2 linked regions of the Asticcacaulis excentricus CB 48 genome follow. The protein of the gene in region 2 interacts with the protein of the main gene of each other region in a pairwise test. Links are inferred from orthologs where the notes say so. Each region holds a gene or a part of one and is shown on either strand. Other genes may lie near its edges.

Region 1 (9,128 bases), 570 kb from region 2 along the record:
CCTGATCAGAAAAGACGCGCGTGGCTTTCAGGCCATCGACGGTCAGCGGCACCTTGATCACCACATTGTCGGCGATCTTGGCGAGCTTTTCGCCTTCAGCGACCATCTGATCGAATTCTGTGGCCGCGACCTCGGCCGAGACCGGGCCATCGATCATGGCGCAGATTTCCTTGGTGACCTCAAGGATATTGCGGCCCGATTTGGCGATGAGGGTCGGATTGGTGGTCACGCCGTCGATCAGGCCCGTATCATTGAGTTCGGCCAGAAGCGCGGTGTCGGCGGTGTCGGCAAAGATCAGCATGGTTTTTCCTTGGGCGTCTTTGTGTTTGGAGGCATTTGCGTGTATGAGGCCGCATTAATCCGTATAACAGAGCAAGTTCAAGTTTTTTTGCATGAGTAACGCCCCCGCCGCTTCTGACGCCCCCAAGGTTGGTTTTGTCTCGCTTGGCTGCCCCAAGGCGCTGGTCGATTCCGAACGCATACTGACGCGCCTAAAAGGCGAAGGCTATGCCACGGCCGCCGAATATGCCGGAGCCGATGTGGTGGTGGTGAATACCTGCGGCTTTCTGGATTCGGCACGCGACGAAAGTCTGAACGCCATCGGTGAAGCTCTGGCCGAAAACGGCAAGGTCGTGGTGACCGGCTGTCTGGGGGCCGAGGCTGACCTGATCCGCGAACGCTTTCCCAATGTCGCCGCCGTCACCGGGGCGCATCAGTACGAAGAGGTGATGGAGGCGGTGCGCCGCATCGTCCCGGCCAAACCCGACCCCTTCCGCCCGCTGGTGCCGGAGAATGATCCGGGCGTGCGACTGACACCAAAACATTATGCCTATCTGAAGATTTCCGAGGGCTGCGACCACCGCTGTTCTTTCTGTATCATTCCGTCTCTGCGTGGTGATCTGGCTTCGCGCCCGGTCGACGAGGTCTTACGCGAAGCGGAGGTTCTGGCGGCCAACGGCGTTAAGGAACTGTTGGTCGTGTCGCAGGACACCTCCGCCTATGGGCTCGATATCCGCTATGCCGAGGGCCGCTGGCGCAACGACTATTACAAGGCTTCGTTTGAAGACCTGTCGCGGGGTCTGGGTGAGCTGGGCATTTGGGTGCGGATGCACTATGTCTATCCCTACCCGCACGTGAACAGCGTCATCCCGCTGATGGCCGAAGGCAAGATCCTGCCCTATCTGGACATTCCCTTCCAGCACGCCAGCCCAAAAGTGCTGAAGGCCATGCGCCGCCCAGGTAATCAGGATAAGACGCTGGACCGCATCCTGAGCTGGCGCGAAATCTGCCCCGACCTGACCCTGCGTTCGACCTTCGTGGTCGGCTTCCCCGGTGAGACCGAAGCCGATTTCAATCTGTTGCTCGACTGGCTGGAAGCGGCGCAGATTGACCGCGTCGGGGCCTTTGCCTACGAAAACGTCGAGGGGGCCGCCGCGCGCGACTTGCCCGACCACGTGCCGGAAGAGGTCAAGCAGGACCGTCTGGCGCGTTTCATGGCGGTTGCCTCGCGCATCTCGGCGCAAAAGCTCCAAAATAAGGTCGGTCAGGTGGTCGATGTTCTGGTGGACGAAATCCGCTCAGACGGCGTCGCTGTGGCCCGCACAAAGGGCGACGCCCCGGAAATCGACGGCCATATTTACCTGAAAGGCTTTACCGGCTTGAGCGCCGGGGACTATGCGAAAGCTAAGGTGACGCGCGCCGATGCCTACGACCTGTGGGGTGAGCCGGAGGGGCTGATCAAGCTCAACCGCGTGCCGACCGCGCGTCCAGCAGGCCGCACGCACCGCCTGATTTCGCGAATTTAAACCCGAACGGCCCTAAGCGCATCTATGTCTGCACCCTCAATTGCTGGCAGATGTGCTTCGATTACCTCGACAGGCCAGTCCCACCACCGGATGGCCAGAAGGTCGCCGATCACCTCTTCGCTGAAACGCTTGCGCACTGTTTTTGCTGGATTCCCAGCGGCGATCGTGTAGGGCGGTACGTCTGAGCTCACCACAGCACCCGTGGCGATGATGGCACCGTCGCCGATGGTCACGCCAGGCATAATGATCGCCCCATAACCTATCCAGACGTCGTTACCGACAGTGGTGTCTCTTGCCGGCAGCTCACCATAGTCAGCCATGCGTTCAGGATTGAAGACGCGGAAGGGATAGGTCGAAAAGCCGCTCATCGGATGATTGGCTGACGAAGTAATGAAGGTGGTGCCGTGGGCGAACTGACAGAATTTCCCGATGGTCAGTCGTTCTTTGGAAAATGGAAACAGATAGGGCGCCAGCACGCTCAGCGGATCGTCAGGCATCTGAAAATGGCTGAAATAGCTGTAATCCCCGGCGCTGAATTGCGGGTGAGACACAGCCACGTTGAGATGTACGGTGTTGGTTACCGACTGACCATCGGGCAAGGTGATGGGGTTGCGCTTCGTCGCGTCCAAACCGATGAAACGAGCCATGGAACACCTCTTTGAGAGCTATGCCCGAAAACCGTCTCCAGCGTCAGGGCACCAGCCAGAAACCAAACCGCGAAATCGGATGCGCTATGTCCTTAAGCGGCCAGCCCTGCTGTGACGCCAGCGCCTTCAGCGTGCGACGCGGTGCCAGCACCCAGCAGCGTTGCGACAGGTGCCAGCCGTCCTGGCTATGAGACTTCGGGATGAAGTAAAGGTCGTGGGCGTCCATTTCGATGCTTTCGATCTGATCGAGCCGTAAAACCTTGCCGTCAGGCGCGGAAAACTCGCGGCGTTCGGGGTCGTAACTGAACAAGGGCTTATTCAGCACACTCAGACTGATCATCCCAAACAACAAAAGGCCCAGCAGGACCAGACCTATCTCCTTGCCCTGCGTCACCATCAGCGCCGCCCAGAAGGGCGCTATCAGCATCAGGGCGATGGTATAGGTGTTGAGCAGGGTAGCGCTCCAGCGCACCTCTATCACCGAGGTTTCAGGCGTGTCTTCAGAAGTCATGCACATGCCATATCCCGAAGTGACGCCGCATTCCACCCGCATTTTACGGTCGGTACTTGCAGGGGCGCGAACAAGCACGCATATCGGAGGCACGGAGAAAGCGATGTCCCGGTTTATAGTGTTCGACAGCCCGTTCTTGCTGGGGTTTGATGAGACCCGCAGCCTGATTGAACGCGTGAGCCGCGCCTCTGACAACTATCCGCCCTATAATGTCGAAGCGCTTTCGGTCAATCACCTGCGCCTGACCGTAGCCGTGGCAGGCTTTACCCCCGACACGCTGCGTCTGAGCCTGCAGGGGCCGCAACTGACGCTTCAGGCGTTTAAGGAACCGGGCAAGGAGCCCACAGAGACCAATCCGCGTGAATTTATCCATCGCGGCATCGCCCAGCGCGGCTTTACGCGAAGCTTCGTCGTCGGCGAAGGATTCGAGGTCGAAGGCGCGGTAATGGAATACGGCTTGTTGCATATCGACCTCAAACGACCCCAAGCGCCCGAGGACGTGCGCATCATTCCCATTAAAGCAAGATAATTTCACCTATGCGCATATAGTCGCACCAGCGAAAAACGCCTTGCACGGGTTAGAGCCACGGAGTCATTACTCCCGCACAACCCGGAGTGTGCGTTGATGACCAGCCCGACTGCCAGCCCAGCCCTCGCGCTGGATAGCGAAATCCTTGCGCGTATTCGTTGCCCAGACCTGCTGACACGCATCGCCACACCGGATCAGGCCGCCAGCTTGATCCACGACGGCATGACCATTGGTCTGAGCGGTTTCACCCGTGCCGGTGATGCCAAGGCCGTGCCTTTGGCCTTAGCCGAGCGCGCCAAAAGACACCCTATGAAGCTGACGGTCATTACCGGGGCCTCTCTGGGGCACAATACCGATAAACTCCTCTATGAGGCCGGGCTGCTCGCGCGGCGAATGCCGTTTCAAGTGGATGACACCCTGCGCGCCGCCATCAATCGCGGCGAAGTGATGTTCATTGATCAGCACCTGTCCGAGACCGTCGAGGCCCTTCGTTCGCGACAGGTCGGCCCTGTCGATATGGCAGTGATCGAGGCTGTGGCCATTACAGAAGATGGCGGCATAGTGCCGTCCACCTCGGTTGGCAACAGTGCCTCCTTCGCCATATTGGCCCCCAAGGTGATCATCGAACTGAACCTCACCTATTCGGCAGCCATGGAAGGCATGCACGACATCTACATACCGGCCAAACGCCCGTCGCGCACGCCCGTACCGGTCGTAACCTGTGACAGCCGCGTCGGCACGCCATATATCCCCATCGACCCGGCAAAGATCGCCGCAATTGTCATCACCCGTGAGGCCGACAGCCCGGCGCGCGTTGCGACGCCCGATCCGGCGACCACCGCCATCAGTGCGCATCTGGTCGATTTTCTGCAAAACGAAGTCAAGAAGGGCCGTTTGCCGCCGTCGCTTAACCCCATTCAGGCCGGCATCGGCGTTATCGCCAATGCGGTCTTAAGCGAGCTGAACCGGTCGGACTTTCAGAATTTGCGTATGTATTCCGAAGTCTTGCAGGACTCAACCTTTGAGCTGATCGATTCCGGCAAGCTGCTCTATGCTTCCGGCTGCTCGGTGACGCTCAGCGCGCCTTGGGCGGAGCGCGTGTTCAATAACATCGAGGCCTATCGCGACCGCATCATCCTGCGACCCCAAGAAATTTCCAACCACCCGGAAGTCATCCGTAGACTTGGTATAATCGCCATCAACACGGCTTTGGAATTCGACCTCTACGGCAATGTTAACTCGACACATGTGGGCGGTACACACATGATGAACGGCATCGGCGGTTCCGGCGACTTTGCCCGCAATGCCTATCTGTCGATCTTTGTCGCTAAGTCGCAGGCCAAGAGTGGCGCCATCTCCGCCGTCGTGCCGATGGCCAGCCATGTCGACCATACGGAACACGATGTCGATATACTGATAACAGATAATGGACTTGCCGACCTGCGCGGTCTGGCCCCGCGCGAACGGGCGCGTCAGGTCATCGCCCACTGCGCCCATGCCGATTACCGCGACCTCTTGAGCGACTATTTCGAGCGAGCCTGCCGCGAGCGCGGCGGGCAGACCCCGCACCTGTTGTCTGAGGCCTTTAGCTGGCACGAACGCTACACCCGCACCGGTCAGATGAAACCCTAAGTGCTTGTTGCGCCCCTCTATTTCGGCCCTATCCTGGCTAAATGTATCTCGGCCAACACGACGTCGCGATCCGGGCAGGGGCTGGGGCGCGTTTTTGTCCTGCGTCCTGTTCGGATTCACGCACACCTTTGACCCTTCGCACGGCCATTACTCTTTTGATGCCATCATGATGGCTTTAACGAAGATCCCTTCGTTTCTTGCTGCGTGGATTCGTTTGAGGGCACGCAACCTTCTCTTGCCGGCGTTGTTTCACAACTTCGGCAATTCTATCTCGCCGTTGATTTAGATCAGGCCGCGTGGCTGGCTTCGGTGCGGTTGAGCAGAGCATAAAGCGCATCCGCCGTATCGACCTGACGCAGTTGCTCGCGCAGTTCCTTCTGACGCAGGATGCGCGACACCTTGGCCAAAGCCCGCAGGTGTTCAGAACCTGCCTCCTGGGGCGCAAACAGGGCGAAAATCAGATCGACGGGCACATCGTCGATGGCCTCATAGCTGACCGGTGTTTCCAGACGGATAAAGACGCCGTGCATACGGGTCAGACCTGGCAAGGCCGCATGGGGCACGGCCACGCCCTGACCCACGCCGGTCGAGCTGAGTTTTTCGCGCTCCAGCAGGCCCTGAAGGATGGAATCGGCCTCGAGGCCATAGGTCCCAAGCGTCCGCTCCGCCACGTCGGCGACAATCTGCAAGGCATTGCGCTTGGAATTGGCGCTTACCGGTCCGGCGACGCTGTTCCGGTCAAGCACTTCAGTGAGGAACATACCATATCCATCAGGTTTGCGGGCACAGGACCGATAGGGTCATGCGCGGCCATCCGCCGCTCAAACAGCGGTACGCGACCGCGCCAGCCCTTACAGACAGCGCCCACTCAAGTCAACTTCGGCTCTTTGACCTGTTTATGAAATTTTAGTGGCGACACACCGCTTTAGGACAGGCTCTCGATCTAATCGAGCGAGAGCCTACTCTAACCCTTCCGCTTTGACGCGACCTTTATCCTAAAAGGGCGTGCGCCGTTTCGGAATGCGCCTTAATGCGCCTTTCCGTTGAGTTTCGGCTTAGTACGTTCCGGGTCGATCCAGCCGATATTACCATCGGGGCGACGGTAAAGCACCGACAGACCCCCATGGCCCGCATTGCGGAACATGATGACCGGGTAGTTCGAAAGCTCCAGTTCGGCCACCGCCTGCGAGACACTCAGCGTGCGAATGGCGGCTTCGGTTTCGGCAATGATCATCGGTTGGGGCGGGCTGTCGTGGTCCATACCGTCGTCCAGCTCAGGCTCATCGTCGATCAGGTCGCTGCCCTGAATGACAGTCAGCGGGGCCATTTCGTGCTTGGTCGGCGTATTGGTCGGATAATGATCCTTCAGACGGCGCTTATAGCGGCGGATACGCTTTTCCATGTGGTCAAGTGTACCATCAAAGGCCGCGTGGGCGTCGCCGCCAAAGGCATGGGCGACAAGAGTTTGACCGGAGGCAAGGCGCACCCAGCAGTCGGCCTTGAACTGATGGCCCTGCTTTGAAATCGTCACTTCGGCAGACGCGCCGCCGCGATCGAAGTATTTGGTAATCCCCGCATTGAGTTCGGTTTCAATGCGCTCCTGAAGCGCAGCACCCAATTCAACTTTTTTCCCGGTAACCTGTATTTGCATGGCGATAACTCGCTCCTTTAATCTGCAAAGACGTCGCCACACTGGAGGGCGGGCGACCTTGAGCCCCAGCCGTGTTTACGGACCGTGGGTCCGTCTTCGACTGTACGCTTCTGGGTTCAGATGAAAAATCAAGAAATTGTGTAGGGACTGCGACCGTAAATCGCAGCCTTCGCCTTGAATTTTAACGGTTAATTACCCACAACCTGCGCCAACGATTGCGCAGTAGAACCGGACTTAACGGATCATCCGCTTGCGCTCGACCGAAGACGGTATGCGCAGGGCTTCGCGGTACTTGGCCACGGTGCGGCGGGCAATATCGACGCCGGCCTCTTTGAGAATTTCGACAATGCGGTCGTCAGACAGCACTTCGCCAGAGGACTTTTCACCCTCAATCAGGTGCTTGATCTTGTGACGCACCGACTCCGCCGAATGGGCCTCAGAGCCATCGGCCGCGGCAATGGCCGAGGTGAAAAAGAATTTCAGTTCGAAAACGCCGCGCGGCGTCGAGATATACTTATTGGTTGTGACGCGAGAAATGGTGGATTCGTGCATCCCCACAGCCTCCGCCACCGTCTTCAGGTTCAACGGACGCAGATGTTCGATACCATAGACGAAGAAGCCGTCCTGCTGACGCACGATTTCCGCCGACACCTTGAGGATAGTGCGAGCACGCTGGTCAAGGCTCTTGATCAGCCAGTTGGCCTGGGACAGGCATTCGCTGAGATAGGTCTTTTCCTGATCCGAGCGCGCGGAGGTCACGACCTTGGCGTGGTAGGTTTGATCGACCAGGACACGCGGCAGAGTGTCGCTGTTAAGATCGACGCGCCAGCCGCCCGAAGGATCTTGACGCACGAACACATCCGGTACCACACCCGCCTGGGGTTCCGCCCCGAAGGCGGCGCCCGGACGCGGTGTCAGAGCCTTCAGTTCACGGATCATCTCAGCCAGGTCTTCGTCGTCGACGCCACAGGCTCCGCGAAGCGCACTCAAGTCACGGCGCGCGAGAAGCTCCAGATTGTCGATCAGCGCCGCCATGGCCGGGTCGAAGCGATTGCGTTCGATCAGTTGCAGTTTCAGGCATTCCGGCACCGAGCGCGCCATGACGCCCGTCGGTTCAAAGCCCTGACAGACAGTCAGAACCTTTTCGATCAGATCCATAGCGCAGCCGAGGCGTTCAGCGATTTCCGTCAGATCCGCGCGAAGGTAACCGCCCTCGTCTACAGCATCGATCAGGATTTGCGCCACTGCCATTTCAGGTGCGCTAAAGCCCGCGATCAGGGCCTGATCCATCAGGTGTTCAGCCAGCGTCTTCTCGCGGCTCATGGCTCGGTCGAGCGTATCGCCGTCACCATCGAACCCGCCGCCCTTACCGGCACGGGTCCAGTCAATCATAGGCCCGTCGCCTATGTCGGAAGACGCCACAGGTTCGCGCACCGTCGGCTCATCGTCGCCATACACATCGCCTTCAGAGGCGTCGAGATCAGAATTGGCCTGCTGCGTATCGCGGTCAGAAAGTTCCAGCTCACCCCGTTCGTCGCGAGGCAGGTCTGACTCGGTGTCAGGGCTATCGGGTTCGTTATCTTCGCGCAGCAGTAGCGGGTTACGCTCCAGCTCGGCCTCGACCACAGCCTCGAGTTCAAGGTTGGACAATTGCAGAAGCTTGATCGCTTGCTGCAACTGGGGCGTGATGACCAGCCCCTGCCCTTGTCTAATTTCCAGCCTTTGCCCTAATGACATAAGCCGGAGCTTAGACGTGAAGACCTTAAATAAGGTTAACCCCTCTTCTCAGGCCGAAATAACCCGTGGACAGCCTCTAAGAGTGGGTTAGCCGTCGAAATTTTCGCCCAGATAGACGCGGCGTACTTCCGGGTTATGACGAATCTCGTCCGGCGTCCCTTCGAATAGCACTTCACCGGAGTGGATGATCGACGCGCGGTCGATAATGTCGAGCGTTTCGCGCACATTGTGGTCGGTGATCAGGATGCCGATACCACGGTGTTTGAGATAACCCACCACATCCCGGATATCCGAAATCGCGAGCGGGTCGATACCCGCAAAGGGCTCATCCAGCAGGATAAAGGACGGATTTCCGGCCAGGGCGCGGGCGATCTCGACACGTCGACGTTCGCCCCCTGACAGAGCGGTCGCCGGCGATTTGCGAATATGGGCGATGTGCAGTTCTTCGAGCAGACGCGTGACTTCGGCGTCAATCTGCGAACGATTGGTCAGGCGCAGTTCCAGCACGGACTCAAGGTTCTGTTCAACAGACAGCCCACGGAAGATAGAAGATTCCTGCGGCAGATAACCAAGGCCCATGCGTGCGCGCTGGTACATGGGTTGGGAGGTGATATCG
Region 2 (9,398 bases):
TAACTTCTGGGTCGATTTGGTCCGCATCCAGCTCTACATCCTTCTGCCTCTGGCACTGATCGTGGCTATCGCGCTCAGCAGTCAGGGCGTCATCCAGACCTTCGCCAGCTATGTCACCGCCCACACACTCGAAGGCGCAAGCCAAACCATTGCGATGGGTCCCGTTGCGTCACAGGAAGCCATCAAGATGCTGGGCACCAACGGGGGCGGCTTTTTCAACACCAATTCCGCGCACCCGTTTGAAAACCCGACGCCCCTGTCGAACCTGATTGAGATGCTGTCGATCCTGCTCATCCCGGCGGCCTTGTGCTTCACCTTTGGCAAAATGATCGGCGACCGCAGACAGGGCATCGCGATCTTCGTGGCCATGACCCTCATTTTTGTGCCACTGACCGCCACCTGCATCGGGTTGGAACAGGCTGGCAATCCGCATCTAGTGGCAGCCGGGGCCCAAGCCGGTGGCAATATGGAAGGTAAAGACACGCGCTTCGGCATCGCCAATTCGGCCATATGGGCGACGGCGACCACAGCCGCCTCGAACGGCTCAGTCAATGCCATGCATGACAGCTTCACGCCTTTGGGCGGGCTGATCCCGATGATCCTGATGCAGTTCGGTGAGGTCATTTATGGCGGCGCCGGCTCCGGGCTTTACGGTATGCTGGTCTTTGTCATACTGACGGTCTTCATCGCGGGCCTGATGGTCGGGCGCACGCCGGAGTATCTCGGCAAGAAGATCGGCGCGTTTGAAATCAAGATGGCGTCTATAGCAGTGCTCCTGCCCTGTGCCCTCGTTCTGATCTGCACGGCGGTGGCGGTGCTCACGCCATGGGGGCAGGCCGGTATCTACAACCCGGGGGCGCAGGGCTTCTCGGAGGTGCTTTACGCCTTCACCTCAGCGGCCAATAACAACGGATCCGCGTTTGCCGGTCTGAGCGCCAACAGCCCTTTTTATAACTCACTGCTTGGCCTGTGCATGTTGTTTGGCCGCTTCTTCGTGCTTCTGCCGGTACTGGCCATTGCAGGGTCACTCGCCGCCAAGCGTACCGTTCCCACCTCTGCCGGAACCCTTGCGACCCATACGCCGCTGTTCGTGGTCTTCCTGATGGGAGTCATCATCATCGTCGGCGTCCTGACCTATGCCCCGGCGCTGGCGCTCGGCCCGGTCATCGAACACCTGAACCTGATCAAGGGCTAATCCCATGTCCGCAACTCTGCAAACCCACAAAACCGACTTCAGGCTGGCCGTGCTTCAGGCCATCCAGCGGCTCGATCCGCGCTATCAGGCGCGCAACCCGGTGATGTTCCTTGTCTGGGTCGGGTCTATTATCACCACCCTCATCCTAGGCGTCATGCTGGTCGTTCCCGGCACGGTCATCGGTGGCGGTCAGCCTGTCTGGTTCGTCGGCCTGATCGCCTTCTGGCTGTGGTTCACGGTTCTGTTCGCCAACTTCGCTGAGTCCCTCGCCGAAGGACGTGGCAAGGCGCAGGCCGACAGTCTGAAGATGGCGCGCCGCGATGTCGAAGCCCGCAAGCTCGACAAGTTGGGCAAGCTGACCACGGTCGCCGCCAGCACCCTGCGCAAGGGGGATACGGTCCGCGTCGAGGCCGGGGACATCGTCCCCGCCGACGGGCAGGTCATCGAAGGCATTGCCAGCGTCGATGAAAGCGCCATCACCGGCGAGTCCGCCCCGGTCATCCGTGAATCCGGCGGCGACCGCGACGCGGTGACCGGAGGCACGCGCGTCCTCAGCGACTGGGTCCTCGTGCGTGTCACCGCTGATCCGGGCGAGAGCTTTCTCGACAAGATGATCGGGCTGGTGGAGTCCGCCAAACGGCAAAAGACCCCCAATGAAATCGCCTTGTCCATCCTGCTGGCGGCCCTGACTCTGGTCTTCCTGATGGCCTGCGCGACGCTTTTGCCGTTCTCGCTGTTCAGCGTGGAAAAAGCCGGATCGGGCACGGTCATCTCCATCGCCGTCCTCATCGCCCTGCTCGTCTGCCTGATACCGACGACCATAGGCGGGCTTTTGTCGGCTATAGGTATTTCGGGTATGCAGCGCCTGATCCGGGCCAATGTTATCGCCACCTCAGGCCGGGCCGTTGAAGCCGCGGGCGATGTCAATGTGCTGCTGCTGGACAAGACCGGCACCATCACCTTCGGCAACCGCCAGGCGGTTGAGTTCTTGCCCGCCCCGAATGTCAGCCTCCAGCAACTCGCCGAAGCCGCCGAACTGTCGTCGCTGGCCGACGAGACGCCTGAAGGCCGCTCGATCGTTGCCCTGGCGCGCGGGCAATACGGCTTGCCGGAACGCTCAGCCGCCGACCTCAAGGCCGAGTTCATCCCGTTTTCGGCCGAACAGCGCGTGTCGGGCATTATCATCAACGAGCGCCATATTCTGAAAGGGGCGGGCGATGCCATTGCGGGCCTGATCAACCTGAAGGGCGGGCTGGTCCCGGCCGAGATCACCACTGTCGTCGAGGACATTGCCAAAAAGGGTGGCACACCTCTGATGGTGGCCGAAGGGCCGAAGGTTCTGGGCGTGGTTTATCTTAAGGACATCGTGAAACCGGACATCAAGGTGCGCCTGGCCGAACTGCGCAAGATGGGCATCAAGAGCGTGATGATTACCGGGGACAACCCGCTGACGGCGGCGGCGATTGCCTCAGAGGCCGGTGTCGATGACTTTGTGGCCGAAGCTACGCCGGAGACGAAGCTCAGATATATCCGAAAGATGCAGGAAGGCGGCGAGATGGTCGCCATGGTCGGCGACGGCACCAATGACGCTCCGGCACTGGCGCAATCGGACGTGGCTGTGGCCATGAACTCTGGCACGCAGGCCGCCAAGGAGGCCGGGAACATGGTCGATCTCGACTCTGACCCGACCAAGCTGATCGAGATTGTAGAGATCGGCAAGCAACTGCTGATGACGCGCGGGGCGCTGACGACGTTCAGCATCTCGAACGACCTGGCAAAATATTTTGCCATCATTCCGGCGGCCTTTGCGACGACCTATCCGGCACTGGGGGTGCTGAATGTCATGGGCCTGTCGTCACCGCAAAGCGCCATCCTGTCGGCGGTCATCTTCAATGCGCTGATCATCATTGCCCTGATCCCGCTGGCGCTGAAGGGGGTGAAGTACCGGGCCGAGTCCGCATCGCACATGCTGACCCGCCACGCGCTGATCTACGGACTGGGCGGGATTGTGGCCCCGTTTATCGGCATCAAGCTGATCGATATGGGACTGAGCGTCGTCGGTCTGGTTTAACCCGACCTCCCAACATTCGGATCGTCTGCCCCCTCTCCTGACATCAGGGTAGAAACACAAAGCTCTCCCCCTGATTTCAGGGGGAGGTGGCCCGCAGGGGTCGGAGGGGTTAACCCCACACAACGGACAACACTCGTGACACTGATCAAACACATCCAACCCGCCCTCGTCTCTCTGGCCGTCTTTACCGTCCTGTTTGGCGGCGTGTATCCACTGGCGACCACGGCCATCGTCCAGACCGCTTTTCCCGACAAGGCGCAGGGCTCGCTGATCCGCGACGGTCAGACCGTCATCGGTTCGCGCCTGATCGGGCAAAACTTCACCCAGCCTCAGTATCTGTGGGGTCGCCTCTCCGCCACGGGGCCGGCTCCCTACAACGCCGCCGCCTCCTCAGGCTCCAACTATGGCGTGAATAATCCGGCCCTGATCGAAGCGGCTAAGGCCCGCCGCCACGCGCTGAACCTGCCCGGCCCGGTGCCCGTCGATCTGCTCACGGCGTCGGGCTCCGGCCTCGATCCCCACATTAGCCCGGCTGCGGCGGCGGTTCAGGTGCCGCGTATCGCCGCCGCCCGCCACATCCCGGAACAGCGGGTGAGTGACGCCATCGCCGCGGCGACACAAACGCCCGATTTCGGAGTCCTCGGCGAAGCCCGCGTCAATGTGCTAGAGGTGAATCTGCGACTCGACGGAAGGCTGAAGTGAAGGCAGAAACCCGACCCGACCCTGACAAACTGCTCGCCCTCTTCAGCCATGACACGGGCGGCTTGTCGCGTGGGAGGCTGAAGATTTTCTTCGGTGCCTCCGCCGGGGTGGGCAAGACGTTCGCCATGCTCAGCGAAGCGCGACGGCTGCTCGCCGAGGGCCGAAACGTCATTATCGGCGTGGCGGAACACCACAATCGCCCCGAAACCCTGGCCCTGTTCGACGGCCTGCCCGTCCTACCGCAAAAAACGATCGACCATCGGGGTGTCAGCGTGCGGGAGTTCGATCTCGACGCGGCCCTGCAACTGAAACCCGATCTGATCCTAGTCGATGAGTACGCCCACACCAATGCGCCCGGCTCACGCCACCCCAAGCGCTGGCAGGACATTGAGGAGTTGCTGGAAAACGGCATCGACGTTTTCACCACGCTCAATGTCCAGCATCTCGAAAGCCTCAATGACGTGGTGGCGCGCCTGACCGGCGTCTGGGTCAAGGAGACGGTGCCAGATGTGGCGTTTGACGAAGCCGATGAAATCGCGCTGATCGACATTCCGCCCGAAGACCTGTTGCAGCGCCTTTCGGAGGGCAAGGTCTATGTCGCCGAAGGCGCGCCGCAGCGGGCCGCCGACAACTTCTTCAAAAAAGGCAATCTCGGCCGTCTGCGGGAACTGGCGCTGCGTCGGGCCGCCGAGCGGGTGGACGCGGATAATGATGCCTTCAGCGCCGCCATGGGGCAATCCGAAGCGGCCACGGGCGACAAGATTCTGGTGCTGGTGGGGCCGGATGCCCTGTCGGAGCGCCTGATCCGTCATACCAAGCGCATGGCCGACCGCTCACGCGCACCGTGGTCTGCCCTCTACCTGCAAACGGACCGGCACGAAACCCTGTCTGACAAGGCCCGCCTGAGGGTCGAGCACCATCTGCGGTTAGCCGAAAAGCTGGGCGGGCGCGTCGTGCGTCTGATCGCCGGCGGTGCCGCAGCGACCATCCTTGGCTACGCGCGCCATAATGGCTTTACGCGTCTGGTGCTGGGCCACAGCCGGCCCGTATGGTGGCGCTTTGGCCTGCCCTCCCTGTCGCAGAAACTGATGGCACAAGGAGCTGGACTGGAGATTACCACGCTGACGGCGGATCAGATCGAGGTGGGGTCCCGCGACCCTATCGGGCACACTCTTTTGGCCACGCCCCCCCGCACCTACCTGATGGCGGGTGTGGCCGTCGGGGTCTCGACCCTTTTGGGCCTACCCTTCCGTGAGATGATTGACCCGGACAGTCTGGTGATGCTGTACCTGACCGGCGTGGTCATCGTGGCGGCGCGCTACGGCATCGGGCCATCAGTTCTGGCGTCGGTCCTGTCGGTCGCGGCCTTCAACTGGTTCTTTATCAAGCCCTATTACAGCTTCACCTTTGATAACATCAGCTATGTTCTGACCTTCGCGGTCATGCTGGCAACATCATTAATCGTAGGCTCACTGACGGCCCGCCTGTCGCTGCATGTCCGGCTGGCGCGGCGGGGCGAGGCCGAAAGCCGCTTACTTTATGATCTCTCCCGCGCCCTTTCGGCAGCGCGAGGCCTCGAAGATATAGGCGACGCGGTCCAGCGAGGTCTGACGGCAGCCTTTGATGTCGAGGTCGCCTTGTGGAACAACGGCGCTCAGATCACCGGCGTCCCTGAAATCGACCCCCGCGAGTTGGGGGCGATGCAGTGGGTGGCCCAGAACCGTCAGATCGCCGGACGGCATACCGACACCCTTCCGTCCGCCCGCGCCCTTTACGTGCCTCTGCCCAGCGAACCGGGTGTCTTGGGGCTGACGCCGCGCGACCGCGACCGTCAGTTCACCGGAGCCGAGTGGCTGGTTTTTGAAACCGTCGCCAGCCTGATCGCCAGCGCTTTGCAGCGCGCCCGCCAAAGTCTGGAAGCCGAAAGCGCCCGTGTCGAAACCGAGAATGAAAAGCTGCGCAACGTCCTTTTAGCCTCCGTCTCGCACGATCTTAAAACGCCGTTGACCGTGATGAATGGCGCGGTCGCGTCACTGCTGAAGATGCGCAAAAAGCTGCCGCGTGAAGCGGTTGATGAGCTGACCTCCCTGTGGGGGCATCTGACCGGCCTGCAAAAATTTGTGGCCAACCTGCTGCGGATGGCAGCCATCACATCGGGCCAGCTCAAGCTCAATTTTGGGCCCTACCTCATTCAGGAAATCGCCGGGGCGGCCTTGCAGCGCATTGATCCGCAAAAGGGAGACCGTCAGCTTCGCACGCTCACGGCCGGCCAGATACCCATGGTCAATATCGACGGGGCACTAATCGAACAGGTGCTGATCAACCTGCTGGAAAACGCTATCGCCCATACGTCGGATGACGGCATCATCACCCTCAGTTTTGAGGGCGACGCGGATCGTGTGCGCGTCAGGGTCAGTGACAATGGGCCAGGTCTGCCCGCCGGTGAAGAAGCCCAGATTTTCGAAAAGTTTCATCGGGCGGGCGGGCTATCTTCTGATCGGTTAAGCACAGATCGCTCAGGTCAAAGCAACGGTCTGGGTTTGGCGATCTGTAAAGGCATAATCGAAGCGCACGGCGGCCTGATCTATGCCAAGACCAACCCCACTGGCGGTGCCAGCTTTATCTTTACCCTGCCAGCCTATACACACCCGGTATGACCAAGGTTCTGATCATTGAAGACGAAGGTGACATCCGCCGACATCTGCGCGCCATCTTGTCCGCGCAGGGTCATGACGTCCTTGAAGCCGGCAATGCGAAAGATGGCCTTAAAGCGCTGACGCTCAATGGTCCCGATCTGCTCATTCTTGACCTCGGCCTGCCGGATCAGGACGGGCAGGACGTCATCTTGTCCCTGCGCGAATGGTCGCAAATCCCCATCATCGTGTTGTCGGCGCGAGAGCAGGAGGCGGACAAGATCAGGGCCCTTGAAAACGGTGCCGACGATTACCTGACCAAGCCGTTTGCCCCCGGGGAATTGCTGGCCCGTATCAAGGTGGCGCTGCGCCACGCCCAAAAGCAGAGCGATGTGCCGCAGATCTTTGAGCGTAACGGGCTTAAGGTGGACACCGCCGCCCGGCGCGTATGGCTTGAGGGGGAAAGCGTCCACCTGACGCCCATCGAATACAGGCTGCTCTCGGTCTTTATTGCCCACCCGGGCAAGGTCCTCACCCACGCGCAGCTTCTCAAGGCAGTGTGGAACCGCCACACCTCGGATCAGACCCATTATTTGCGCATTCACACCCAGCACCTGCGCGAAAAGCTGAAAGATGATCCTCTAAAGCCCCGCTTTATCCTGACCGAACCAGGCATTGGCTATCGCTTTCAGGATTAGGGCGTGACGACAGTTCGTGTCTGCGGTTTGCCTGCGCTTATCGACAACAGCCCAGCGCTCCGAGGGCTTTGGCCTATCCGCCGACTTGTCCCGAATACTGCTCAAACGCCATGAGGGCGTCAGCCGCATACATCAGCGAAGGCCCGCCACCCATGTAGATGGCCATGCCAAGCACCTCTTCGACCTCCTGTTTCGTCGCCCCCAGCCGCACCAGGGCTTCGGTATGATAGCCTATGCAGCCGTCACAGCGCGTGGCGACGCCAATGGCCAGAGCAATGAATTCCTTCATCTTCTTGTCCAGTGCGCCGTCAGCCGTGGCCGCCTTGGCCAACGCCGAAAACCCGGCCATGGTTTCCGGAATGTCTTTGCGCAAAGTCTTGATATTGGCCGACAGACGCGCGGTGATTTCGGGATAGGACTTGCTCATTTGAAGCACACCCCCGGCTTGGCGCCCAGCGCCTTGAACACCATCGCCGCCGGACAGAAGCCCGTGAAACTGGCCTGTATCATATTGGCCCCGGCAAAGACGGTCAGCCACACCCAATTCGGGTGAACGAAATGCGCCAGCGCGACAGACGCGAGCACGACGGTTCCGGCAAAGGCCAGAACGAGACGATCCAGAGACATATGATTTCTCCTTAAGGTTTGATCTTATGGGCGCCGATCAAATCGAGCGCGAGCTTTTCATAGAAGGGTTCAGACTGGCCGGACTTCACCTTGCCGATGAAGTATTTTTCGAATCCGACTTTGGCGAGGTGCACCCATTTGCCGGATGCCGACCAGTTAATGTTGCGCGGTGGAATCTGCGGCTGAGCGAAGAAGGCCACGCCCCCATCACCAAAATCGGCCAGACAGATGGCGTTCCACGTCGCTTCGTGCGTCGGTGCCTTGCCCGCCAGTATCAGTTTGAAATTGTGCGCGATGGCCGTGACCATGGACTCGATCATGAAGCCGGTCTTGGGCACGCCCACAGGCACCGGGGTCTTACCCGTCGGCGCGATAGCGACGCAGACGCCTAGTGCGAAGATATTGGGATAGGTTGGATTGCGCTGATGCTTGTCCACGAGAATAAACCCGCGCGGGTTGGTCAGGCCTTCGTGCCCACGCACGGCCTCAACGCCCCGGAAGGCCGGCAACATCATCGAAAAACCGAACGGCAACTGATGATGCCCCTTTGTCGAGCCGTCTTCATTGACTTCTTCGACGTACATCAGACCGGCCTCGACCTTTTCGACCCGGGCATTGGTGATCCATTTGATGTGGCGCTGACGCAGTTCACTTTCCAGCAACCCCTTGGTGTCCCCCACGCCATCCAGCCCCAGATGCCCGACATAAGGCTCGGAGGTTACAAAGGTCATTGGCACCTTGTCGCGCACCTTGCGTTTGCGCAGTTCCGTATCGAGGATGAGGGCAAATTCATAGGCCGGACCAAAGCACGAGGCTCCCTGCACCGCTCCCACCACGATGGGCTTCGGGTCCTTGGCAAAGGCCTCAAACACATCTGACGCCGCTAAAGCATGATCGACATGGCAAACCGATTGGGTGAAATGCTCCGGACCAAAGCCTTCGATTTCGTCAAAGGCCAGTTCAGGTCCTGTCGCAATGACCAGATAGTCGTAGATCAACTCCATATCCGTCGAGAGGGTGATCTTGTTGTCTTTGGGATGGATGGCCTTCGCCCCGCAGGTAAAGAACTCGATTCCTTTGCGCTGAAAGATCTTGGTCAGATTGACTTCAATAGCTTCACGGGTGCGCCATTTGACGGCGACCCATGGGTTTGACGGCACAAAATGGAAAGTGTCACCCTTATTGACGACGGTGACATCGGCCTTATTGCCGACGGCTTCCTTGATCTCAAAGGCAGCAATCGTACCGCCTAATCCCGCGCCAAGAACCACGATACGCGGCTTTTGTCCTGCATTGGCCATGACTGACCTCCCTGGCGTCCACCCGGTTTCACGACCGCCTGCTCCGGCGGAGGCGCATTAAAAACAGTGGACTTGCTTTTAATTGCATATTATCTTAAATACGCAATATAGAAACTTCAAGTCCTTTTTTGAGGCCCCCATGTTCGGACTGTTCCAACCACTACCCTCCAT

Evidence for each region.
Region 1: the proteins of ASTEX_RS03240 (region 2) and ASTEX_RS00560 interact in binary tests that used the Escherichia coli proteins (3 or more experiments, as listed by UniProt). The link is inferred for Asticcacaulis excentricus CB 48 from one-to-one orthologs.

The regions. Positions count from the first base shown.
Region 1 is NC_014816.1:123,267-132,394, forward strand. What follows is about bases 4,149-7,139. They hold ASTEX_RS00560 (PTS sugar transporter subunit IIA), read right to left. Parts: upstream 5,886-7,139; coding sequence 5,412-5,885; downstream 4,149-5,411. Other genes in these bases: scpC (succinyl-CoA:acetate CoA-transferase ScpC), read left to right, coding at 4,149-5,124; ASTEX_RS21035 (CPBP family glutamic-type intramembrane protease), read left to right, coding at 5,132-5,410; hpf (ribosome hibernation-promoting factor, HPF/YfiA family), read right to left, coding at 6,152-6,775; rpoN (RNA polymerase factor sigma-54), read right to left, coding at 7,010-7,139. In the rest of the region: fsa (fructose-6-phosphate aldolase), read right to left, coding at 1-301; 30S ribosomal protein S12 methylthiotransferase RimO, read left to right, coding at 393-1,805; ASTEX_RS00540 (CatB-related O-acetyltransferase), read right to left, coding at 1,802-2,452; ASTEX_RS00545 (hypothetical protein), read right to left, coding at 2,496-2,963; ASTEX_RS00550 (Hsp20 family protein), read left to right, coding at 3,067-3,492; more of scpC, read left to right, coding at 3,589-4,148; more of rpoN, read right to left, coding at 7,140-8,512; lptB (LPS export ABC transporter ATP-binding protein), read right to left, coding at 8,600-9,128. UniProt on the Escherichia coli protein: Seems to have a role in regulating nitrogen assimilation.
Region 2 is NC_014816.1:693,239-702,636, reverse strand. The notes cover bases 3,565-6,825. They hold ASTEX_RS03240 (sensor histidine kinase), read left to right. Parts: upstream 3,565-3,964; coding sequence 3,965-6,625; downstream 6,626-6,825. Other genes in these bases: ASTEX_RS03235 (response regulator), read left to right, coding at 6,622-6,825; kdpC (potassium-transporting ATPase subunit KdpC), read left to right, coding at 3,565-3,968. In the rest of the region: potassium-transporting ATPase subunit KdpA, read left to right, coding at 1-1,195; potassium-transporting ATPase subunit KdpB, read left to right, coding at 1,200-3,266; more of kdpC, read left to right, coding at 3,408-3,564; more of ASTEX_RS03235, read left to right, coding at 6,826-7,299; ASTEX_RS03230 (carboxymuconolactone decarboxylase family protein), read right to left, coding at 7,373-7,726; ASTEX_RS03225 (YgaP family membrane protein), read right to left, coding at 7,723-7,926; ASTEX_RS03220 (NAD(P)/FAD-dependent oxidoreductase), read right to left, coding at 7,938-9,227; ASTEX_RS03215 (rhodanese-like domain-containing protein), read left to right, coding at 9,367-9,398. UniProt on the Escherichia coli protein: Member of the two-component regulatory system KdpD/KdpE involved in the regulation of the kdp operon. KdpD may function as a membrane-associated protein kinase that phosphorylates KdpE in response to environmental signals.